4 regions of the Flammeovirga agarivorans genome follow, and region 4 is predicted to be linked to each of the others. Evidence: riboswitches for the same ligand, from Rfam matches in the RefSeq annotation. Region 4 holds a riboswitch; each other region holds the start of a gene.

Region 1 (4,710 bases), on a different contig from region 4:
AGAGGTACTGGATAAACTTAAAGCAGAAGTTGAATCATCTCATATACCTGTCGTATTACTGACCGCAAAAGCTGATTTAGATACTAAGTTAGAAGGGTACTCATTAAAAGCAGATGCTTTTGTGACAAAACCTTTTGAGAAGCAAGAGTTATTACTGCAAGTAAAAAGTTTGATCAATAATAGAAAGCTAATTCAAGAGAAATTCAGTTCGAATTTTATGCTGAAGAAGGAAATAGCAGACCTACCATCTGAAGATGAGAAGTTAATTAAGAACCTTACTTCTTTTGTAGAAGAGAACTTAGATAATACCGATTTATCCGTTGATGAAGTTGCCAATCACTTAGGAATGAGTAGGAGTCAGCTGCATCGAAAAGTGAAAGCAATCTCGGGACAATCAAGTAGTGTTTTTATAAGAAACATCAGGTTAAGATATGCTCATGAATTAGTTTTAAATACGGATCTTACCATGGCGGAGATTTCTTTTAGAACAGGATTCAATACTCCGAATTATTTTACAAAATGTTTCAATGAATATTATCACATAACACCGAACACTTTAAGAAAAGAAGTGTCCTAAGAAATTGTATAATTTAAATCCAACAATCGATTGCAATAATTATATTTCAAAAAAATATGTTCGTTAAGTACCATATATTTAAGAAAATAATGAAAAATACCTACAAATGGTTATTGAAAAATTCGTTGAAAATATGAATATTTGTATATACTCAAAAAGAAAAAAAATTTAAGTCAAATAAGTAGTTATATAATATCCTCTTGTCGTAGGAGGATACAGAAAGAATCCGCTTCATGAGCGGATTTTTTTGTTAAAATGATCTATTAACAATAATAGTGTAACTATGTGTGTATGATGTTACGTATCAAAGATTGATTTGGATAAACCCAATATGACTACAACAAAAGTTTAACGATTTATATAACAACATTTATTGTTGATGACCTATTATGAAAAAGATAATTTTAGCTACGGTTTCTTTCTTAACAATGTTAATGGTGAACGCGCAAGATGTAGAAGGCATTAAGATTGGGCAAAGCAAACAGAAAGACAAAATCGTATCGATTAAAGGAAATACATATCAGATAATGCCAGTGGAGTCTGATGACTCCGAATTATGTTTAGGCGTAATGATTATGCCGGTGAACAATGATACCTTGGTACCTACAACGTTAAATAAAACACAAGTAGACCAATTTCAATCATCAATGGAAGAAGAATTTGATGTAGCCTTTGATTCTGTATTGGTTTATGATGAAGCAACCATGATGTTTGCCAAAAATAAGGGAGTAGAGTATGAAATTAATATAGAGAAATCTGATGATCAATACGATGCTTTTTTCGTGATTTGGTATAAAGAATTAGAGGAGAACTTAAAAGCATCCACTTCAGTTGTTCATCCTTAATAATTCCTTAGTTTTGTACCCATAAACTTCAAAAATTAATGATTTATGGGTGCAATAATGAATTTTGCTATTTTTCCAATAGACAAAGGTGATCATATTGGAGAATACGTTTCTAAAGTAGTACAACATATTAAAGACTCTGGTCTTACATATCAGTTTTCTCCTATGGGGACGGTAATCGAAGCTGAAACGGTTACTGAATTATTAAAGGTAGTAGACGATGCTTATAAGATTATGGATCCCATCTCTGACCGTATTTATTGTGTAATGAACATGGATTACAATAAAAATAAATCAGGGATGATTAAGGCAAAAACAGAATCTATTGAGAAAAGAATAGGTAAAGTTTAGGCTGAAATAAGAGAAGAGAACATTGGATGTTCTCTTTTTTTATTGAAAACATTTCCGAGCATAGGTAGTTAATTCTCTGTAACACTTATGTAGACCATGAAAAATTATCTAATAATAGGAGGGGCATCCGGAATAGGAGAAGCATTAGTAAAAACACTTGCAGAAAGTGGAAATAGAGTATTTGCAACTTATAATAAGACAATGCCTACGTTTGAGAACGAAAATACACATTACCAACAGTATGATGTACTTTCGGAGACCAATAACTTTGATCAGCTTCCAGATGAACTAAATGGAGTAGCATATTGTCCTGGTAGTATAAACCTGATGCCTTTTACAAGATTAACACCTCAAAGTTTTATTGATGATTTTCAGCTTCAAGTCAACGGAGCCGTAAAGGTTTTACAAGCAGTGATCAATAAACTGAGAAAATCACAAGGGAGCATTGTATTGTACTCAACAGTTGCAGTGCAGACAGGTTTTAAGTTTCATACTCAAGTAGCTGCATCAAAAGGTGCGATAGAAGGGTTAACAAAAGCATTGGCAGCAGAATATGCTCCAAAAGTTAGAGTAAATGCAATAGCACCATCATTAACCGATACTCCTTTGGCATCAAAATTACTTAGTGATGAATCAAAGAAGGAAGCGAATGCCAGTACTCACCCATTAAAGAGAATTGGTGAGGCTGAAGATATTGCAAGATTATCTGCTTTTCTTTTATCGGATCAATCCTCTTGGATGACAGGACAAATCTTGCATGTGGATGGAGGTATATCAACACTTAAATTATAATCATCATGTTTGGACTATTTAAAAAGAAATCACCCAAAGAAAAACTAGAAGCGAAATACAAGAAGCTTTTGGAAGAATCACATCGTTTGTCGCATACAGATCGAAAAGCTAGCGATCTTAAAATGTACGAAGCGAACGAAGTGCTAAAAGAATTAGAAAAATTATAAGCGGTTTAAATATCGTATTATGTTAAGGTTTGTGGTTATTAGATACCGCAAACCTTTTTTTAATATTATTTACTAATAAGATTAAATAATGATCAACATCACTTTCAATTAAATTAAACCACACCACTTTTGTTTCGCATTGGTTCCGCAAGGAATAACAGGGAATCTAGTGAAAATCTAGAACTGTACCCGCAACTGTAAAAGTTCAAAAAGTCATTTTTCAATAGGCCATTGTAATATACGAGAAGGCGAAAAGTGAGAACTAAGTCAGGAGACCTACCAAGCATTTATTTTTTAGACAAAACTTCGGGAATAAAGTTTGAAAAATTTCATGGTACCACTTGGTAGATCCCCTCTATCGAAGAAATATAAGCTTACCTAGAGTTTTGTCACCTAATTTTTATTATTAAAAGCAAAGTGATGAACAAACAATTTACAAGACAATCATTCTATTTCGTAATACTCTTATTATTTGGACTATTCAGTTGTGATAAAGAAGAGGCATCAATCACTGCATATACTGTTGATTTTGATTGTAATGGTGGTACAAAAATAGAAAGCCAAGAAGTTTTAGCGGGCGAAAAGGTGACTACGCCAACGGATCCTACGAAAGAGGGTCACGAATTTTTATATTGGACGAAAAATGATCAAGAATACGATTTTTCAAAAGAAGTAGTTGATGATTTTACATTAACGGCGTTATGGGAAGAAATCGAAGTCACTTATCAAGTCACATATAAATTTGACAATGGACAAGAAGATAGTGTAGCTACTGTCATCGAAAATAATCTATTAGAAGCTCCTCAAATCCCACTAAAAGAAGGGTTTATCTTTAAATTCTGGTCTGAAGATGGTGCTGAATTTAAATTTGGAGAGGCTGTAACTTCTAATATTGAACTGACGGCAATTTATGAAGAAGTCATTGATCAGTATGTTGTTTCCTTTGACCCAAATAATGGTGAGCAAATGACATTAGTAACGGTCGATGAAGATACTGAAGTAACTGAACCTGAAAATCCACAAAAGGAAGATTATGAGTTTCTAGGATGGTTTTTAAATGATGAACTTTATGATTTTACTTCAAAAGTTAATGGTGATATTACTTTAATAGCAAAGTGGAAAATCGTAGCAGGAGAAACTACATTTGAATATGCGACCATTTCAAGAGATGATTTTAATAGTTTAAGTAACGGGGATCATATTATGGTAAAAGCTCAACTCAATTACCTATCTAGAGGTTGGGCTTGGGGTACTGAGGTTTACCTTGTTGATAATAAAGAAAATAGCTCAAAAGACTTATATAGCCATTCAAACTACGGAATGTTCACTTTCCCATTATCAGTAGCAAGCGATGACCCAATGATGGGCGGTACTTATGTATTTAATCTAGTAAAAGATGTTTACATGTCATCACCTCAATTAGGTTTTGGATATATGCGAAATGAGGAATTTGATGAAACGGGAACTCCTGCTTATGATGGTGGAAAATGGAATGCACCTATGCGTTACGGAATCGAGTTTTTCGATGAAATTATTAGAGGTAACGTTAGAGAAGTGAATTATTCTGCTGAAAAAGGTTTATCAGTAGTTGTTGGTACTGAGGAAGTAATGATTAAAAAGAGAGTGGAGGATGGCCAAGGGAATATCACATACGAGAATTTATCCGAAAGTGATACATCTTTATTTGACGACCATCTAGAACAGAATAGATATATCTACACTATCCAAGTAGAAGGTGAAACAGTTTCTGTTTTAAACAAAGATACATTGCAAGTTTACGCTTCAATCTTACCCTAAACACTAACTAAGAGGGAATACGTAAAAGTATTCCCTCCAAACGATTCTAATTATGAAAAATATTTTAAAAATACTTCCAGTAATACTCATTTTTGGGTGTGATAATTCAGAGATTGAAGACACAAGCTATAAACATATTGATAATCCAGATGCACAACCTTATATCTCAGAGGTAATAGAT
Region 2 (4,710 bases), on a different contig from region 4:
CATTTTTAGCATGTGAGCCCGCAAAAAGAATTACAGGTAATGCATAAATTACCCTTACTCCTTTTTCGTACAACCGTTCTACTGCAGCCTCATATAAAGGGTGGCTAAACTCTAAAAAACCATAGTCTACTTCATATTCATTTTCGTACCTATTTTTTAACAAGGCGACGAGTTTTTTGAAAGCATCGGTTCCCGTTTTTCTTCTAGACCCATGGCCACATAATAATATTCCTTCTTTCATTGTCTTTTATATTTTCACCTCTTCATTGAAGTAGGCTTGAGGATCATCATATATATATTCAAAGGATAACAATCGCTTTGATTTACTATTATCAATCAGTTTAAAAGCAAAACTCTTACTGTCTCTAAAAATGGGTAGAGGTAACCCTAAGGTTACTGCAGCATTTGTATATAAATCCCTTCGAATAGGATGAAGGTCTGCACAGCCGTTAATCACTTCCCCAAAAAGGTCCTGATCAATCACCTCTACAATCAGATTTATCGCATCGGTTTGATGGATAACATTGACTGGCACATTTGGATTTTTCAAGACCCTATTTTCCCTTAGTAGCTGAGATGGATGACGTCCTCCTCCAATTAAACCTGCCATTCGGACAGCTGTCAATTGTTTTCCGAAATGTTGTCGTAATACTTTTTCTGCTTGATATATATTTTTTCCTCCAATAGTTTCTGGAGTAAAATGATCTGATTCTTGAATAGATTGATTGGTATTTGGATAGACAGAAGTGGAACTTACAAAGATGACTTTTTGATGAGCAGGTGTATGTTTTATCAGTTGTTCAATTTGTTTGACATACACTCCATTTTGATCTCTCCGGTCAGCAGGAGGAAAACAAATAATTAAAACATCAGATGAATTGATAAAATCACTCCAGCATCCATGAATTTTATCTTCTTCTATTTTAATCAGTGAAATTTGTTCTGAAGGTTCAAAAGCGAGTAGTTCTTCTTTTGAGGCAACACTACCTCTCACATCAAACCCTCTATTTTTTAAACAATTGGCTAATGGTTTTCCTAACCAACCTACTCCAACAATAGTCACCTTTCTTTTCATACTGTTTCCAATTTTATTCCTTTTAATTGTACTTCTAAACAGTATTGCCAAGCATGGTTTTCAAGCCAAATTAGCCCAAGTTCTTCACCAAATTTATTTTTTAGTCGAATCCCTTTTTTTAAGGAGTCCAACTGTTCAAAATATTCAACTACTGCAATTCTCTTTTTGACTAAATCTTGATTTTTTTGATCAATTGGAGCGATAATCAACTCTATCGTTTCCTCTGCCAATTCTAGTTCAAGAGTATACTTTTGACTGTAATTGACATTTTTAATTTCACTAAATGAAAATGATGTTCGATTAGCAAGAGAAAGCGTAGAATATGGACTATTTTCCGATAAATAGAGAAAAAGTGGATAGGTATATTGATCAGAGGCAAAGCCTTTTGTTATTCGGCATTCTCCAAGTTCTGAGTCCATCTTTATAGAAAATGGTTTTGGAGTAAAAGCACCTCTTTCTTTCTCCGATTTTATCTCAGACCATTCATCTTGATAGAGTAAATAGTCTTCAACGGGTTTTTGGTGTTCTAGATGGCTTTTAATAATTTCTAAGCCCTTTTGTGGAGTAAGATCTTTGTACCAATAGTTGGGTTGAACAATACATGTTGGAGCATCCTCACACCGGCCATTACATCTGGTTTTGATCGTATGAGTACTGTCCCATTGTCCGCTATTTCTAAGGTAAGCTCTTACATTTCGTACTACTTCCTCAGAACCTGCTTTTTGGCAAGATCCACCATCACAAAATAAAAAAATCTGTTGAGTCTCAGCAATGTTTTTCCCCATGATTCAGATTGTTTGATGAATAGCAACAATTGGGGATAATAGAATGACAATCTGTTTATTGTTAGCAAGTTAGTAAAACTAACAAAGTGTACTAATAGATTGAAGGTCACAACTTTTATTCCCGAAAGTTTGTTTTCTTGTTTGCAAAAAAAAGTAGGTATTCTGACTTGCTTTCTTCTGTTACTCCTTCCCATTTATCTTAACAGTGGCTCATTGTAACAAAATTGTTTTCGAAAGAAAACGAAAGTTTACAGCTGCGGGTACAGTTTTGGATTCACACCAAATTCCCTTTTCATTCCAACATTAGGAACTCCTTTTCAGCAGTGGCAAATTTACTTAATTTTAGTTGGTAAGCAAACCTTGTTAAGAACAAAGTCTAAACGGCTCTGTACTGATGTAAATGGTAAATAAACTATCTCAAATCCATAATCCAGATAAGTTTTCTCTAAAACAGGTGATAATTGCTGCTGATAAGAAAATGATTCTGGCCTTTGAGGATCTTTGGTATATATTTCTTTCCAAGGAAGTGCAAAAAACACCTCTTTTTTATAATATCGATGGAAAGGAAACGATGTTAAGTAATCAGGAACTGGTTTCTCCTGAAACCGAAGGTAGGCAATGGTATCAATAATACTTCTATCACAAAAAATTGCTTCGGAATATTCTCTTAAATGATCTAATTTTTTTTGAAAAACTAGTTCACTAAACCGCTCTACGTTTTTCCATGGCATTCCTTCCCTTCCATACTTCTGTTCATCTATTATCACCTGACGCGAGGCTTCGGGCATTGTTAATACACCTGACCTTTCAATCGTATTAATCAAGGTCGTTTTTCCTGTACCTGCTGCTCCTGAGATGATAGAAATACTCATTAGTAGACTTGTATTAAAATGAGATAAAAAGCAATGAGTAAAACGAAAAACCAACTAGTACTATAGTTGATATTTGCTACTTTATAAATTTCTTGATGCTGAATAGATCTATGGTTAGTACCGATATATGGTTTCTCTACCAATTTGCCTCCATAAAAATTAGGACCACCAAATCTCACCTTTAGAATATAGGCTAAAGCGGCTTCCGGATAACCCGCATTGGGACTACTATGTTTTTTTCCTTCAGTGAAAACTGTTGCCAAACCTCCAAACCGAAATGAAACGATCAACATAAAAAAAGCTGTTAGTCGGGCAGGAATATAATTCGCAACATCATCTAGTTTGGCTGCAAATTTCCCAAATTGTTCATAGCGGTCATTTTTATAGCCAATCATAGAATCAAAAGTATTGATCATTTTATAGGCCATTGCTCCGGGAACTCCTAAAATGGTAAAATAGAACAAGGGGGCAATTACACCATCACTTAAGTTTTCAGACATTGTTTCAAGGGTAGCCGTACGAATTTGCTGTTCATTTAATGCTGAAGTATCTCTACCTACAATCCAAGAAAGTCTTTTTCTCCCTGCCTCTAATCCTTCTTTTTCTAATACATTAAAAACTGCAATTCCTTCTTTTACTAATGTTTTATTGGCTAAACAGTAAAACAATAAAATGACACTAAGAAGTATTGATACAATAGTATTTAACTCATCAATATAGCTTAGTACATAGTAAGGAACTACAAATGATAAACTCACTAAAGTAATCGTTAATAAAGCTCCTTTAAAAAACTTATTTTTTCCATTATTTAGACGCTTTTCTCCCTTCGCTATAAGGTTTCCATATCCCACAATAAGGTGTGGCAAAACTCTAGGATCTCCAAAAATTTGATCCAACACAAAGGCAATAATTAAGATGAGTATTGACTTTATATCCATGAAGTAAGTGCTTTAATAATTTGTTTGTTAGCCGTTGGTGATTGTACAGAAAGTCGAATAAACTCTCCTTCTAAACTAGTAAAGTTGGTAGCGTCCCTTATCAAAATTCCTTTGCTAATTAAGACGTTCTTTAATTCACTTGCCTTTCCTTTTAATAATTTAACCAAGAAGTAAGACGTGTTAGTTTCTTGTACCTCTATATGATCAATCACTCTTAATTGATCTTGAAAAAATATCCGTTCTTTTAATAGACTTTCAATATCAAAAATCAGTTGGTCATAATTCTCAAAAAGGTATTTTCCTGTTTGAATAGCCAACCCGTTAACACTCCATGGAATACGAATCGCTTTTAATTTCTCAACCATAGAAGCATCAGAAATAATATAGCCTAAACGAAGCCCAGGAATTGTAAATGTTTTGGTTAGCGATCGTACAACAATTAAGTTTTTATGCTTTTCTACTAAAGGTAAAACTGATTTTGTAGCTTTTGTAAACTCAATATATGCCTCATCTATCACAAAAGTTGATGTAGGGTTTTCCGTTATAAAGTATTCTAATTCAGCAAAGGAAAATACACTTCCTGTTGGGTTATTGGGATTGCAAATAAATACAAGGTCCGTATTAAACGAATCTAATTTTTCCTTTTCTACAACAGTATATGAGATGTTATGCATCTTACAAGCATCTTCATATTCTGAGAAAGTTGGACCTACAATGGTCGACCTTTTACCTCTAAACAATTGAGCTATCAGATAAAACGCTTCAATAGCACCATTCGTAAACAGAAAATTTTCAGCAGGTTGTTGATATCTAATAGATGCACATTCTGACAACTCTTCTGCTGCCGGAGATGGATAATTTTGAATACCCTCCACCTGTTTGGCAAGAGCTTTTAAGATTGCTGTGGGACAGCCTTTATAGTATACATTAGAACTGAAATTGTATTTAATCTGACCTTTTACCAAATGTAGATCATCACCATGTCCATTTAACATATGTCTTCCATGATTTTATTGATCTCCAAATTCTCTTCTACCCAA
Region 3 (4,710 bases), on a different contig from region 4:
CTCCCTTTTTTGACAATTCTATTCAATAATTTTAAACTTCTTTATTAATACCCTATAATGTGTCTGAAAATTAGTAGATTTACGATCTTATATTATCGCTGAACTAATATTTATGCAAACATCGAAATCACTTCTACTAATTTTATTTTCACTATTTATTTCATCATCGATTTTAGCACAAGACGATTCAATTTCGAGTGAAATAGATACATTATATAAGAAGAAGATAACCGCCTTTCCTTACCCGGCTTATGCCCAAGAAACAAGTTGGGAGTTTGGCCTAGTAAGTGTGTTTCAATTTAAAACACCCAATGCCACTTTAGCTACTAGACCATCAAATGCAACATTTATAGGTTTCTATACTTTAGAAAACCAAATGAGGTTGAAGTTGGAGCATACCATTTTTACCAAAGATGAAAACTGGTTATTCGAAGGGACATGGGAGTACGCTAAATACCCAGAGAAATATTACGGTATTGGAGGGGACACTCCGAATAGCAATGAACAGTTGATGGATTGGACTAAAGTTGATTTTAGACAACAGTTTCTGAAAAAAATTAGAGACAAGATGTTTTTTGGTCTTCAATACAGATACGCTAATTTTTGGGATATAAGTGTTGGACCAAGAGAGGATGGAAGTTATGGTGATGTCTCTGAAATACCTGGGTCTGCAGGTGGTTCACTTTCAGGATTAGGATTTGTGTACAAATGGGACACAAGAGACCTTGTATTGACACCTTCTGGCGGGCATTATATTGAAGCTAAAATCGAAACCTATAACTCTTTTTTAGGAAGCGATTATAAATTCGAACGTATTTACTTGGATGCAAGAAAGTACTTTGATGTGAGTAGAGAGAAGGAAGGAAAAACAGTATTAGCTTTTCAGGGTATTTACAACTCAACATATGGTGATGTTCCTTTTAGAGAAATGGCACTTATGGGAGGTTTGAATATGATGAGAGGTGTCTATGAAGGTAGATATAGAGATAATAATATGATCGCCTTTCAAGCAGAAGTAAGGCAGCACATGTTCTGGAGATTAGGAATGACAGCCTTTGTTGCAACTGCTAACGTTTATGAAAATAGCAGTGATTTTAATTTTTCAGAAACTAAACTTTCGGGAGGTGTTGGTGTAAGGTTACTGATTAATGAAGAAGATAAAGCATCACTAAGAGCGGACTATGGAATTGGCCCTGATGGAAGCTCCGGAATTTATCTAACTTTTGGTGAAGCTTTTTAAGATGACATCATTATTATTTTTTGAATAAAAAATCAAGACAATAACTCTGTTTGTTTGAAATTTACAAACAGTCATTAAGCTCATTTTTAATAAAAGGTGAATCATGAAAAAAAATCTTTTATTAAAAATGAGCTTTTTTTTCATGATACAATCCAAATTTAATTTTGTATATAGTCGTTATGTGATCTCTGAAAACAAATCCTGATTTATTGTGTTATATATTATATTTTTTTTTGAACAAGTAATACAAAAAATGTTTCATTGATTGGGACAGGTGTTACTTTTTGAAATATTAGAATAGTACAATTATTAATAGATAGTTAGCTCTCTTCTTATTAGCGCTAATTTTTGATTCAGTCAAGTAAAAAATGATAAAATTGAGAATATTTTTTTTTATAAAATTACCATCAAAAATGTTTGCAATAATCACGAAAAGGCTATTTATTTGTTAAAACGAAGGTGCTGAAGTGAAGTTGAGAATGCTTCAGTGAAAAGGGAAATAGGTGTAATTCCTATGCTGTTCCCGCAGCTGTAAGTTTTTAGATGAGTTCAATTTTTAACCACTATATCTTTTGGGTATGGGAAGGGAGAATTTCATCACTTGAAAACGAGCCAGAAGACCTGCCATCGTGTGCTTAATTTACCTCCTTCGGGATAAGGGAGAGCAAATCGTTGATCTATCTTCTTTGGATTTTTTCAAAGTTTTAGTCAAAGAGTCTTGTAAAGTAAAATTAGCAAACGTCAAATGTGCGGCAACAAATTAGTTGTCAGTGTTGTTTACATTAAAAACTTTAAATATAACAATGAGTTTACTAGATAAACGTGTAGCTTACAAACCTTTTGAATACCCAAAAGCACAAGAGTTCATTGATGCAATTCATCAGACTTTTTGGATTCACTCAGAAGTGAATTTTGATGCTGATATTCAGCAATTCAAAACAAACTTAAGTGATCATGAGCGTGATGTTATTGGTAATATTTTAAAGACATTTGCACAAACAGAAACAAACGTTCAGGATGATTTCTGGGGTGTGATCGGACAATTTATTCCTAAACCGGAGATTAAAGCAATGGCGATCACTTTTGCAGAAAATGAAGCTAGACATGCATCAGCGTACGCTCGTTTAAACGAATTGTTAGATTTGGATAATTTTGAGGCATTCCTAGAAGATGAAACAGCTATGGAACGTCTTGAAATGTTATCACAAGTGACAGTTGATGCACAAGGAAATGCAAAACCAGAAGATTTACTTCAGTCGATTGCTATTTTCTCTTGTTTCACTGAAAATGTAAACTTATTCTCTCAGTTTGCTATTCTTCTTTCATTCAAAAAATTCAAGAACCAATTAAAAGGTATTGGTAATATCATTAAGTGGTCTGCGAAAGATGAAAACTCACATGCAAGAGCGGGTATGTGGTTATACAACTCAATGATTGCTGAATACCCTGAGTTGAATACTGAAGAATTACAAAACCGTATTTATGAAGCGGCTAAGATTTCTCATGATGTTGAAGTAAGGTTACTTACAGGCATCTTTGAAAATGGGGAGTTTGATTTCTTACCAATCAATCACTTGGTACATTTCATGAGAGATCGTTTAAATAAGAGTTTATCAGAAATTGGTTTAAAGCCAACTTTCGAAGTAGACAAAGAAGTACTTAAAGAAATGCAATGGTTTGATGAGGAAGTATTCGGCCTTGCTCATGATGATTTCTTTGCCGTACGTCCAACAGAATATACAAAGAAAACTCAGTCAGTTACCGCTGACGATTTATTCTAAGCAAAAATACTACAATACAAGGGAGCTGCTATTCTCCCTTGTAATTTCAATTTCTTTCTAAACACCACTACACACCCTCAGTTCTTAATTATGTCTGAAATTACTTTAACTGCTGAAGCATCTAATTTGGAAGCAAGCCCAAAATGGATGACTCATGAAGGATTGCAAACTTTAAATAACGGTTACCTATTAGAAGGTGAAACTGTAAGAGATGCTGTAACAAGAATTGCTAAAGCTGCTGCAACTCGATTAAAAAGACCCGATTTCGAAAAAAGATTCTTTGACGCTATTTGGAATAACTATTTATGTCCTGCTTCACCTGTATGGTCAAATATGGGTACAGAAAGAGGATTACCAATCAGTTGTTTTGGTAGTTATGTGCCTGATAGTATTGCTGGTATCGGTTCTACTTTAGCAGAAGTAATGATGATGTCGAAAATTGGTGGAGGTACTTCTATCAATATGTCTGATGTACGTCCTAGAGGTGCTGAAATTACAAATAATGGTACTTCTAACGGTGTATACCCTTTCTTGGAAATGTTTGATTCAGTAATCAACGGTACAAACCAAGGAAGTACAAGAAGAGGTATGCTTGCTGCTTACCTTGACGTTGAGCATGAAGATATCGACGAATTTCTAACTATTAAAGATGTTGGAAAGACAATTCAAAACATCTTCATGGGTGTAACTGTTTCTGATAACTTTATTCAAAAGGTAAGAGAAGGAGACAGACGTAGCCGTGAGGTTTGGGCAAAAGTGATCAAATCGAGAATTGAAAAAGGCATTCCTTATGTCTTATATAAAGATAACGCGAACAATCAACGTCCAAGATGGTACAAAGATCAAGGGATGGAAATCAAAGCCTCTAACCTTTGTTCTGAGATTATGCTTCCTTCTAATGAAGAAGAATCATTCGTTTGTTGTTTGTCATCATTAAACTTAGTGCGTTATGATGAGTGGAAAGATACTGACTTAGTTGAGACAGCTACTTTCTTCTTAGATGCAGTAATGGAAGAGTTTATTGATAAAGCCAAAGGTATTGATCATATGCAAAGAGCTGTGAACTTTGCTAAAAACCATAGAGCTTTAGGTCTGGGTGTTTTAGGATGGCATAGCTTCTTACAAAAGAAGAAAATTCCTTTTGCTGGTATTGCGGCTGATTCTTGGACAAGAATTATCTTCAAACAAATTAAAGAGCAATCTATCAGAGCTTCAGAAAAGTTAGCGAACGCTTATGGTGAGCCTAAGGTAATGATGGATACAGGTAGAAGAAACTCTACATTGTTAACTATTGCTCCTACAACTTCTAATGCTTTGATTGCTGGTGGATACTCTACTGGTATTGAGCCAATGGCAAGTAACTATTATGTAATGGACTCTGCTAAAGGTGTATTCTCAAGAAAAAATAAGCAGTTAGAAGAGTTGTTAGAAGAAAAAGGATTGAACAATGATGATATCTGGAAACAAATTTTAGCAGATGGTGGTTCAGTACAAAACATCAATGCTTTAACTCCAGAAGAGAAAGAATTGTTTCTTACTTTCAAAGAAATCAACCAGATGGCTATTGTTCGTCAAGCTGCGTTACGTCAACAATTTATTGACCAATCTCAAAGCTTGAACTTGAACTTCCCTCCATCAACACCGGTAAAAGATATTAATGCGGTAATGCTTGAAGCACATGCTTTAGGA
Region 4 (4,710 bases):
TTGTCTAAGTTCTGAGCATCAGTGAAAGAGTATGCTGCTCCAAACTTCCATTTTAATAGTTGTTTTGAATACTGATTTCCAATATCTGCACTTACTTCTACACCCCTAGAATATGTTTCTTTTACGTTGGCAGCATATGTAGGATTTCCTGGAATCCATAAGATTTTATTAAAAGTTCTAAGATAAAATCCCGTAACTGATGTATTGAATGTTAGATGGTTGTTGCTTTTTGTATAGTCAAAACCTAAATCAACATTATATCCATCTTCTGGTTTAATGTCTGGGTTAGCTTTTTCTCCCCAATACCTTTCGTTGAGGGTAGGGACTCTATAACTTCTTCCAGCCGAACTTTTTATTTTTAAAGATTGACTCCCATCTTCTAATGCGATATAAGATAAATTCAGTGAGGGTGTAAATGGAGCAGAGTATCCAGTAACGACTGTTTGTCGTAATGTGGTAGATACATTAAAACGATTGGTGACATCCCATCTAAGGGCTGCAAAAACGGACCCTCTAAATTCCTCTGTGTCGGCAGCGTAGGCATAAACATCTGGCCAAATGTTCATTAGAGTCAAACCAGTTTGTAATGTTAAACTGTTGGTTAATGATGTTTCACCTCTATAATCTCCCTGAACTCTTTGTGTGGCAATTTGGCTTCCACCGTTTAATAATTCATCCTGAATATAGGCGACACTTGCAGTATGTGTCCATTTATCATTTTTCACTTTGTAATTTACAACTCCTCTGAAATTTGTATTTTCAGTAGAGTCATAAGTACTCGGCTTCATGTTATTGCCCATGATTGGTTGAATACCCCTTTGATCTTGTGTATACCATAGATTAACGGACCATTCTTCGTTTTCATTTGGTTTAAAATGAGTTTCATGAAGAATTCCTGCATGCCAAAAACCAGCATTTTGTTGTACCTGATCTTCTTTGGCATATTCATTATAAAATGTATAATCATTATCAGCCATCTGATAAAGGCCTACTGTCTTATGCTTCCATTTATTATTACCATATTGAGCTTTAAAACCATAAAATTGTTGGTTGAAGCTTCCGTATGCTGTTTGTAATTCAAAATGATTTTCTCTCTCCCAATCCAATTGATCTTTAAGGATAATGGTACCACCTACTGCCCCAGAACCATATTGTGCAGAACTTGCTCCATACTGAAGGTCAATATTATCAAAATAGAAAGTATTAATGGTAGACATATCTGTTTGACCTAACGTCAAAGAATTTAAGTTAATGCCATTCCATACAATCGCAGTATTTTCTGGAGATGCACCACGAATAGAGATACTAGAAAGTTGCCCTGGAGCACCATATTCTCGAATATATACTGAAGCTTTATCTCTTAATAAAGTCGCTAGAGTACCTTCATTATAGAATTGCATTTCAGTACTGTCAAAGGTTTGGATATGTGCCCCTTGACTATAGTACTTCATTGATTTGGCAGTGATCTCAACTTCTTTTAATTCTCGATCAGGAAGCTGATACTCTTGACCTACACAATAAGTGGAGATAAAGAATAAAACGGCCATTAGACCTTTTAATCTCATGATTAATTAATTTTTTGAAAGAAGTATAATTCGTGATCGGGAAGAAGTTCCGGATGGAAAATCTTAATAAGGTCAGCTAAAATGATTTCTGGGTGTAAAATTCCTGTACCCCAATAATCATTGGCTGCTTTATTCATTTTATTATTGTTGTTGTAGATTCCTCCGTTGGTAAATGCATCAAATTCAGCATACCTCTTGTCAACGCCTTTTAACTCTTCCAAGGAATTGATCATACCAACGTTAATCCAATACTTTGCATCTTTTCCTTTTGCATAAACGCCTTCTAAGTCGAATTGTAAACTACCTTTTTGATCATTGTCGAACCAAGGATAATCTACATGAACATCATGAAAAGCTTTAGCCAAATAAGAGGCTCCACCAGGTACAGACCAAAGGCCTTTGTACGGTAAACCACTAATCACTTTCGGAGAAGATTTTGCCTGAGTAGCTAGATGTTTATATTCGTTGTATTGCTTTGTAATGCTTTCAAACAAAGCATTTGCTTCGGCTTCCTTGTTAAGAAGAGCACCAAAAACCTTAATCCATTCGGCTCTTCCCAATAAGTCACTTTCTTGCCAATCTGTATTGGCTAAGATAGGAATGCCTGCTTTTTGAATAACAGGGAATGAATTAGAAGAGGTTGAACTGCTTCCTACAACCATAACCAAGTCAGCATCACTTAAGATTACTTTTTCAGCATTTCCTTCCATATCATAACCAACAGAAATAATACGACCTTCTTCCATACGGTCAATAATGTCTTGGCTATACATATAGGTTTTATCAACATACCCCCTAATAGCATCAATACTTCCAAGTTCTTCCATCATAGAAGTTTGAGCGGTGGTCGTTGTAATTACATTTTTTACTGGAATTGAAATAACTTGATGGCCTTTGTATTGATCAGGAAGAGAATTCCCTTTTGGTAATAATACAAATGTCTCTTGACCGTCGTTAAAAGGATTGATGAAGTGTAATAATTTAAGATTGTCCTTATACTCTAACTTAAAAGTTTTAGCATGTAACACTTCCGATTTTACTGAGCCAATATTTTGCTCTTGATTCTCTTTCTGAGACGTTTGTTTGTTTTCCTTCTGCTGACATCCAAAAAATAGGATGAGGAAAGAAAGGACTATAGTATATAGTGACTTGTTTAGCTGCATTCCTTTTTACTTTACACCCGAAGAATATTTCCAAACAAAAGATATCCTGACTTTCCTTTTAGATGAGCCTTCCCGAGTGTACTCAGTGGCATTTTCATCAACCCTTACAGGTAGGATTACAGTAGCGGGGACTGTTTTGGATTCTCACCAAATTCCCTTTCGTTTGATGCAAATATGATAGATGATTATTTACAATACAACTAAAAAGATTATTTATGAAGCATGACTGTGATCATTAAAAATCATTTGCAAATCCATTATCAGTAGCAGTTTTGTCAAGAAATACTATTATTCAAAAGACAAACTAGTTGATTCTTGCAACTGTTATCCCGGTGTTCAATTTGCTATTTTTTAACCACTCTGCTAAAGGTTTTTTTGTGATTTCAACTTCCCCTCCAGATTGTGAGGCATGTAATAAATGTATACGGTGGTCTTCCAATCTTACTGCAAAACCGACATGAGAGACATCTAAACCATCTACTTTACAAACCAAAGCAATAATATCTCCAGGTTCTATTTTACTTTCTATCTCAGCTATTTCTTTAATATATATTTGAGAGAGTGGCTTTGTATTTATTTGATCTTCAATTTTCTTGACCTCTACTAAAGCGGAATCATTACCAACTAACTGTTTGTACGCAGTGATATGAGTACTCATAAAGTTGATTTTCTTATCGTATACTGTTCCTCCGATTTTCTCCGTAACGTCAGTAACAATACCTTTTTTCTGATTATTTCTTACCCATTCTGTAAAATAATGTAATCGTGAAGGGTACCCATTTCGTCTCCCGTCTCTATATCTTAAATATTCTAAGATACTTGCATAATGATTGAGGTTTCTAAATTTTTCATTGTCCTCTCCAGAATACAATTTAGTTAAAGCAACTACAGATTCTACAAAGGTAGTACAATCAAAACCTAGATAATTAATGACTAAGTCTTCCCTCTTTTCATTTATTTCGAGGGTCTTTTCAAGATAGGGTTCACCTACAAATGTTTTGGCAATACTGATTGCCTTTTCATTCGAAGTAAGCCCTTGTAAAGGAAGTTGGTTTAATGTTGTGAGCTTATCTTCAAAAGCTTTTGTACTTGGAATTGTACAAACAAACTGTGCTTGGCAATAAAAAGTGATAAATAATAAGCTAATTATTGATAAGAATTGTCTTGACATATTTATTTTTTGCATTTTGCAGGAATGAAGCATTAACTTCAATAATGTTCTTGATATATAAACTTAGGCAATTCTTTGAAATTATCAGAACAATGGAACTTACCTTGCAATCAAACTATAAAAATATCAATAGAATGTTAAGAAAGTCTCTTGGATTTATGTTGTGTTTTTTACTGATAAATTTTACGTCAGTATTAGGACAAGAAATCAGTGAGCACCCTGAAAAAGATAAATATGTTGGTCAATTTAACGGGGATGGTCAACGTCATGGTATGGGAACATATACATGGGAAGATGGAACGGTTTATCAAGGAAAATGGAGAAATGACTTGATGGACGGTAGAGGAAGTTTAAAATTTGCGAATGGCAATAAGTACGAAGGGAACTTCTCTAAAGGACAACCATTTGGCGCCGGTGTATATAATTGGGCAAATGGTGATGTATATCAAGGAGGTTTTCTTGATGGAAAAATGCATGGTCGTGGTATATTAATTACTCGTTCAGGTGAAAGACACGAAGGTACTTGGATGTATAATCAAGTCAATGGAGAAGGCCAACACTGGTATGCTAACGGAGCACAATATATTGGTGAATGGAAAAACGGTAAACGCCATGGAAAAGGTATAATGCTTTATCCAAATGGAGATACAGAACAAGGTGAGTGGAGAGATGATGAGTACGTGCCATGTGACTGTTATAGAGAATCTGTATCTGTTGCCGAAGCATATAACGAATCAGAGGCAGTATTTGTCGGGAAAGTTTTTGAAATTGAAACAACTGATGAAGGGTATGATAGAGTAGGGATTATTGT

What was found. Region 4 has a riboswitch for cobalamin ahead of HGP29_RS12125 (ABC transporter substrate-binding protein). Riboswitches for the same ligand answer to the same signal wherever they lie in the genome.
Region 1: another riboswitch for cobalamin. It lies ahead of HGP29_RS20845 (InlB B-repeat-containing protein); the one in region 4 lies ahead of HGP29_RS12125 (ABC transporter substrate-binding protein).
Region 2: another riboswitch for cobalamin. It lies ahead of HGP29_RS17355 ((2Fe-2S) ferredoxin domain-containing protein); the one in region 4 lies ahead of HGP29_RS12125 (ABC transporter substrate-binding protein).
Region 3: another riboswitch for cobalamin. It lies ahead of HGP29_RS22035 (ribonucleotide-diphosphate reductase subunit beta); the one in region 4 lies ahead of HGP29_RS12125 (ABC transporter substrate-binding protein).

The regions. Positions count from the first base shown of each region.
Region 1 is NZ_JABAIL010000007.1:190,042-194,751, forward strand. Features, by position in the region: gene HGP29_RS20820 (response regulator) at 1-577, shown strand, start outside; gene HGP29_RS20825 (hypothetical protein) at 967-1,422, shown strand; gene HGP29_RS20830 (thiamine-binding protein) at 1,468-1,773, shown strand; gene HGP29_RS20835 (SDR family NAD(P)-dependent oxidoreductase) at 1,870-2,565, shown strand; gene HGP29_RS20840 (Lacal_2735 family protein) at 2,571-2,732, shown strand; cobalamin riboswitch at 2,856-3,030, shown strand; gene HGP29_RS20845 (InlB B-repeat-containing protein) at 3,153-4,529, shown strand; gene HGP29_RS20850 (PKD domain-containing protein) at 4,582-4,710, shown strand, end outside.
Region 2 is NZ_JABAIL010000005.1:297,361-302,070, reverse strand. Features, by position in the region: gene HGP29_RS17365 (sirohydrochlorin chelatase) at 1-241, opposite strand, end outside; gene HGP29_RS17360 (Rossmann-fold NAD(P)-binding domain-containing protein) at 248-1,075, opposite strand; gene HGP29_RS17355 ((2Fe-2S) ferredoxin domain-containing protein) at 1,072-1,860, opposite strand; cobalamin riboswitch at 1,996-2,191, opposite strand; gene HGP29_RS17350 (AAA family ATPase) at 2,193-2,732, opposite strand; gene cbiB (adenosylcobinamide-phosphate synthase CbiB) at 2,732-3,670, opposite strand; gene HGP29_RS17340 (pyridoxal phosphate-dependent aminotransferase) at 3,661-4,665, opposite strand; gene HGP29_RS17335 (cobyric acid synthase) at 4,659-4,710, opposite strand, start outside.
Region 3 is NZ_JABAIL010000008.1:166,031-170,740, forward strand. Features, by position in the region: gene HGP29_RS22030 (BamA/TamA family outer membrane protein) at 113-1,240, shown strand; cobalamin riboswitch at 1,681-1,883, shown strand; gene HGP29_RS22035 (ribonucleotide-diphosphate reductase subunit beta) at 2,044-3,021, shown strand; gene HGP29_RS22040 (ribonucleoside-diphosphate reductase subunit alpha) at 3,112-4,710, shown strand, end outside.
Region 4 is NZ_JABAIL010000003.1:840,871-845,580, forward strand. Features, by position in the region: gene HGP29_RS12120 (TonB-dependent receptor plug domain-containing protein) at 1-1,565, opposite strand, end outside; gene HGP29_RS12125 (ABC transporter substrate-binding protein) at 1,568-2,728, opposite strand; cobalamin riboswitch at 2,748-2,933, opposite strand; gene HGP29_RS12130 (N-acetylmuramoyl-L-alanine amidase-like domain-containing protein) at 3,033-3,899, opposite strand; gene HGP29_RS12135 (MORN repeat-containing protein) at 3,992-4,710, shown strand, end outside.